One region of the Lysinibacillus sp. FSL L8-0126 genome, then DNA from elsewhere that is predicted to be linked to it. Evidence: riboswitches for the same ligand, from Rfam matches in the RefSeq annotation. Region 1 holds a riboswitch; each other region holds the start of a gene.
What was found. Region 1 has a riboswitch for lysine ahead of MHI34_RS19075 (transporter substrate-binding domain-containing protein). Riboswitches for the same ligand answer to the same signal wherever they lie in the genome.
Positions count from the first base shown of each region.

Region 2: another riboswitch for lysine. It lies ahead of MHI34_RS13955 (aspartate kinase); the one in region 1 lies ahead of MHI34_RS19075 (transporter substrate-binding domain-containing protein).
Region 3: another riboswitch for lysine. It lies ahead of MHI34_RS05980 (amino acid permease); the one in region 1 lies ahead of MHI34_RS19075 (transporter substrate-binding domain-containing protein).

Region 1 is NZ_CP152028.1:3,948,958-3,951,165, forward strand. It holds gene MHI34_RS19070 (amino acid ABC transporter permease) at 1-123, opposite strand, end outside; gene MHI34_RS19075 (transporter substrate-binding domain-containing protein) at 294-1,151, opposite strand; lysine riboswitch at 1,270-1,456, opposite strand; gene odhB (2-oxoglutarate dehydrogenase complex dihydrolipoyllysine-residue succinyltransferase) at 1,799-2,208, opposite strand, start outside.
Region 2 is NZ_CP152028.1:2,853,253-2,855,460, reverse strand. It holds gene MHI34_RS13955 (aspartate kinase) at 1-963, opposite strand, end outside; lysine riboswitch at 1,077-1,255, opposite strand; gene uvrC (excinuclease ABC subunit UvrC) at 1,365-2,208, opposite strand, start outside.
Region 3 is NZ_CP152028.1:1,243,293-1,245,500, forward strand. It holds gene MHI34_RS05980 (amino acid permease) at 1-1,195, opposite strand, end outside; lysine riboswitch at 1,278-1,454, opposite strand; gene MHI34_RS05985 (MFS transporter) at 1,631-2,208, shown strand, end outside.

The sequences.
Region 1 (2,208 bases):
GAAAAATCCGATGAATGCACCAATAATTGTACTAATAATCGAAATCAGTAACGTATAATACGCACCTCGTAAAAACATTTGCCAGTTGTTTTCAATAATTGAAAGTATCCATTCAAGACTCATGATGTTCCTCCTAACAATGTCATGTTGCTTGCTTATTTCCTTCGTGTCCTAGCTATTTCTACTATTCTATGATTTGTTACGCTAGGACATTATCATTATGTAGAGAGGTTCTCATTTTGATAATGATGAAATGATCATGCACGGACCAGCAACTAGCCCGTGCCTTGTCATTATTGTGCTGCTGGTTGTTGAGAAATCGCTTCTTCCATAATCGCTTGACGATCGTCTTCCGAAATACCTTTTAGGATTTCGTTGATTTTTTCACGGTTTGCATCGTCTTTACGTAAGCCTACAGCAATCGAAGTATTGGAAAGATCCGTATCAAAGCCTTCTTCAAATGCGACATATGTGAACTTATCGTTGGCAGCAGCAGCGGAAATACCTTCTGGACGTTCTGCTACATAGCCATCAATTTTGCCAGCCTCTAAAGCGACACGCATTGCGGGGAAGCTTTCCATTGCTGTTTGTTTTTCTACACCGTTAATTTGATCAATAACGTTGTAGTTCGATGTATTTAATTGTGAAGTAATTTTAGCACCAGAGAAATCTTGAATCGATTTTGCATTTTCATACTTGCTACCTTTCTTAATAACCATAACGAAATCAGAAGTATAGTAGTTTTCTGTAAAATCAATCGTTTTCTTACGCTCTTCAGTTGGTGACATACCCGCGATAATCGCATCAATTTTGTTAGATTGTAGCGCTGGTACTAATCCGTCCCATTCCATTTTGACAATGACTAGCTCTTTGCCTAAGCCTTCAGCAATTTTTTTTGCCATTTGGACATCGTAGCCGCCTGCATACTCTGCATTATCAGCAATTTTCACTGCACCATTAGCATCACCTTGCTGTGTCCAGTTAAATGGTGGATAGCCAGCCTCCATTCCGATTCGGAATTCACCGCCACTTGCTTCCTTGTCAGCACCAGCATCACCTGAACCGCCATCCTTTTTGTCGCTAGTGCCACATGCAGCTAGCACAATTGCTGTCATGATAGAGATCATTACTAACAACCATTTTCTTTTCATAAAAAACTCTCCTTTTCTGTAAAAAAATAAGACAACTGTAATAAAAAAGACCTAAGTATATTGAACTTAGGTCTTACCTTGTATGACAGTTGCCCAAATCCTCACTATAATTTCCATTTTCCGAGATAGCACAACCTAGTAAATCTGGAAATCCATTTACTAGGACAGTCCTGCACTTATTCACTGCAGACCCAGCATAAAAGTACGAGCTCCTTTTATACTTCGGCGATATTTCCTTCTTCATTGCGTCTTCGCTTGCTTGAACTCAACAATGAACTAATAAATACCGCGCCTCTACCTCACTGGTAAACGTTAGTGAGGTTTGTTTATTTAATTGATATTTAGATACTACTATAAAACTAGTACACTCGTCAAGACAGTTTTAACATTTTTCTGACTAATGACAATATTAGGATATTGTTCGTTCTCTATTCATTTTAAATCGTTAAGCTTCTATCGATATTTCTGAAAATTAAAACAAATTTTTATTATAGAGTATGTGCTCTATGTGAGAAAAGTTGTGTTTATGTCTTTTTTGCTCCTCTAAACGATATAACATTAGTACTCTTTCAAACATAGAATCGATCAAAATCTTTCGTCATGCATAAAAAAACCCTGCTGAACATTGTTCGCAGGGTTGAATGGCATTATGAATTTAATAGTAAATCTTCAGGATTTTCGATTAATTCTTTAACTGTTTTTAAGAATCCTACAGAATCTTTTCCATCGATGATACGGTGATCGTAAGAAAGTGCTACATACATCATTGGACGGATTTGAACTTCACCATTTACTGCAACTGGACGGTTAACAATTGAGTGCATACCTAAAATACCAGCTTGCGTACCATTCATGATTGGAGTTGACATTAATGAACCGAATACACCACCATTTGTGATTGTGAATGATCCACCAGCCATGTCATTTAAGCCTAATTTTTTATCACGAGCTTTTGTCGCTAAGTTAGCGATATCTTTTTCGATTTCTGCAAAGTTTTTGCTGTTTGCATCGCGTACAACTGGTACAACTAAACCTTCTTCAGTTGATACAGCAATAC
Region 2 (2,208 bases), 1.1 Mb from region 1:
TAGAACACGCAATGTTTCCGCAAATTCTTCTTTTAAAATGGAAAAAGACACAGTTGGTTTTAAGCCATCAATGATTGCCTGTACAATAATATCTACATTAATGCGGTTTTCTGCAAGGATTGTAAACATATCTGCCAATGCACCATCGGCATACGCATCATACCCCACTGTCAAACGGATAATATCTGACTCAAAGGCTACACCACGGACGACTAAATTTTTCTCCATTTCCACTTCCTCCTTCAATAAAGTACCTACTGACTCTACTAAGCTAGAGCGTATAATAACGGGCATTTGAAATTTTTTTGCTAACTCCACTGCACGAGGATGAATAACATGTGATCCTAAATTAGATAACTCCAGCATTTCATCATAGGAGATTTCCTGCAGCTTTTGAGCTTTGCTGACATAGCGTGGATCTGCTGTATAAACACCGTCAACATTTGTGTACATATCAGTTCGCTCTGCTTCCAATGCTACCGCGAGTGCTATAGCTGTTGTTTCAGCTCCGCCTTTGCCAAGTGTAGTAATATTTTGTTCCTCATCAATACCCTGTTCTCCAGCAATCACTACAATTTGTCCCTGTACAAGATGTTCTTCAATACGACTGTCATCGATATAGTCGATACGTGCATGACGATACTTACAATCTGTATGTATACCTGCTTGCCATCCAGTTAAGGACACTGCCTCATAGCCCGCTTCCTGTAATGCGATGGCAAATAAAGCGCTGGATAATTGAGAGCCCGTAGACACGACTGCAGCTAATTCTCGTTTGGGCACTTCGTCCGTTAGTTGATGTACCATCGTTTGCACATCTTTCGTTGTGTGTCCCATTGCTGCAACGACCACGACTACATCGAAGCCTCTGTCCTTTTCAGCAATCGCCTTCCTTGCTGCCTCTTGGATTTGTTCAGTAGAAGCTAGTGCAGCCCCTCCAAACTTCATCACTATTTTAGCCATTTCTTGCGTTCTCCTTTCCAGTCATATATTTCACCTGCTTCTAGAAAACTAAAAGGCAGCCTCCACATAACGTGAAAGCTGCCTATAACATGTACAATGATCGTAACTTGTGCATGTGTGATAGCTCTCCGAAACTTTTAGAATCGACAATCTTACATTTCTTAAATGTAAAACCAGTACAACAAAGGAAACAACAATGCTATACTTCGGCAAGCTCCCCTTTCACACACGATCTCTGGACTTGTTCATCCTCCATTGTGTTACTCTTGAATCTTGCACCTCTATCATCACCATAAAGTGAATGTATTCAATTGGTTTAACGCTGGCGTCAACATGCTAGCCACACCAGTTCGCTATTCATCACATTGATGAACAATGTTATTTACAACCTTAGCACATGTCTATTCCTTTGACAATGACTCTTGCTGAAAATAGCTATAAATTTGGCTCGCTAAATTAGCAGGTATTCCTGCCTCCTGCAAAGCTAGCTCGCTCGCCTCTCGAATTTTCTTAACTGAACCAAAATGTTTGAGCAACTGCTGCTTGCGTTTTGGCCCCACACCTTCAATATGGTCTAACACCGATTGAATGGCATGCTTCTCATGCTGTTGGCGCAAGAAGGTAATAGCAAAGCGGTGAACTTCATCCTGAATTCGTTGTAATAAATAAAAGCCATCACTAGTACGCTTTAAGGCAATTACTTCTGGTGGATCACCAAACAATAGCTGCGACGTATTATGCTTATCATCTTTTGCTAAACCTGCAATCGGTATAACAAGTCCAAGCTCATCTTCTAGTACTTCACGGGCGACTTCCATTTGCCCCTTGCCACCATCAATTAAGACCAAATCTGGCAATGGCAAGCCTTCCTTTAAGACACGCGAATATCGCCGACGTATAACCTCTTGCATCGCACCGTAATCATCATGCTTTGCAGCCGTACGCGTTTTGTATTTACGATATTCCTTTTTCGCAGGCTTTCCATCAATGAAGACAACCATAGCCGATACAGCATCCGTGCCATGCATATGACTATTGTCAAATGCCTCAATTCGTAATGGCGTTGAAATACCTATTGCTTCACCAAGTGCCTCACAAGCACCAATTGTCCGTTCTTCCTGCCGTTCAATTAGCTGGAATTTAGCTGCCACAGCAATCTCAGCATTTTTAGTTGCTAATTCAACCAATTCCCTCTTTTGACCTCTTTTTGGTGTAAGAACTTTAAGCTCTAATAACTCCGTTAAG
Region 3 (2,208 bases), 2.0 Mb from region 1:
CACGACGGAAGCGATAATGACTAAAGGCAATGCCGAGCCATGCAATAAAACCAGACATACCAGAGGCGTTTAACAGCCAAATATAAACAACGCCATCACCAAAGAAAGACGCTAAAAAAGCTAAGCAACCTACAGCTAATGTTGCCATCAATGCATAAATTGGTATTCCTCGACGACTTAGCTTTGTGAAGAACTTAGGCGCATGTCCATCCACTGCTAATTGCCATAGCATACGTGATGATGCATAAAGCCCTGAATTTCCAGCTGACAGCATAGCCGTTAAAATAATGGCATTCATTAACGAAGCTGCAAAGGCAATACCTAAGCGGTCAAACACTAATGTAAACGGTGATACTGCGATATCTTCTGATAATAAGCGTTCATCTGTAAATGGAATCAACATTCCGATTGCACCAATTGCTAAAATATAAAACAAAAGAATACGCCAGAATACGGATTTAACAGCCTTTGGAATATTTTTTCCTGGATCGTCTGTTTCACCTGCTGTAATCCCAAGTAACTCTGTTCCTTGGAATGAAAATCCGGCTGCTAGGAAAATTCCAAATGTAGCTAGGAAGCCACCGTGAAATGGTCCATCACTAATAAAGAAATTAGTAAAGCCTACAGGTGCCTGTCCACCTAAAATACCAAAAATCATTAATAAACTGATAATAATAAAAACAATGACTGTCACTACTTTAATCATCGCAAACCAATATTCACTTTCTCCATAGCTCTTTACAGAAAGTAAATTAAATGACAGTACAACAGCAATAAATAATACTGTCCAAAGGGCTGATGAACTATCAGGGAACCAATATTTCATAATTAAGGATACTGCCGCAATTTCTGCTGCAATAGTGATTGCCCAGTTATACCAATAGTTCCAGCCTAATGCAAAGCCTAGTGCTGGATCTACAAATTTTGTTGCATACGTACTAAATGAACCGGATGATGGCATATAGGCAGCCATTTCCCCTAAGCTTGTCATTAAAAAGTACACCATAATACCGATTAGGGCGTAGGCAAGCAATGCACCACCAGGTCCAGCTTGTGCAATGGCACCACCACTGGCTAAAAATAGTCCCGTACCAATTGTACCGCCTAAAGAAATCATTGTGATATGACGGCTTTTCAATTCTTTTTTCAGCTTTGGCGCTTTATGTCCGAGCTGATTTACTTTTATTTCACTCACGATATAGCTTCCTTCCTATTTACGAGGCAAAAAAATGCCATCACATATACACTGTGATGGCTAAGTTAATCCTCAGTTTTTCCTAAATGATAGCTCAACACGTTGTGCAAACGTGACAGTTCTGTTCCTTTCGGAGACAGCCCCAGCATGAGGTTTTCAAGTCCCCTCACACTTCGGCAATATTCCCTTTCAGCTAATCTCATCAATGCTTGTCATTTCCATTAGCATACTTATAAATATCGCGACCTCTACCTCAATACAAACATGAGGCATATAATTATTAAATTTATGATGCTTATTATATTAGCATAAGACCTTTGACATTTCAATATAACAATAAATGTTCTGTATTTTGTGAATCTTCTACTATTTTTATTAGTTTGTTAAAGTGTTATAGTAGTTCAATTAGAGCGGTTACGAACAGGGGGATTTATTTTGACTACAAATGATCATTCCGCTAGTTTTCCGAGTAAAAAAATTAGCTGGAGGGGAACAACCTTACTTTTAGTGTTCGGAGTTATCTTTATAGCCTCTACATTAAGAATGCCACTAACTGTTGTTGGCCCTATTATATCATTTATCCGTGACGATCTTGGTATTTCTAATGTACTTGCAGGCTTTCTAACAACGATTCCATTGCTCGCTTTTGCTACCATCTCACCATTTGCGCCCGTTGTAGCACGCAAACTAGGGCTTGAGCTAACACTATTTTTATCCACTATTTTATTAGCCTTGGGGATTGTTCTACGTTCCCTTGGTACAACGGGGTTACTTGTATTTGGTACTGTACTCATCGGCATAGCGATATCATTTGGAAATGTGCTGATTCCAGGATTATTAAAATTAAAATTTCCATACCATGTTGGTTTATTAATGGCATTTTTCACTATGTCGATGAACTTAACGGCTGGGCTTGGCGCAGGTATTAGCTATCCTATAGCCAATTCATCATTTGGCTGGCAAGGAGCGCTGTCCATTGCACTTGTACTAGTGGTCGTAACGATTTTAATTTG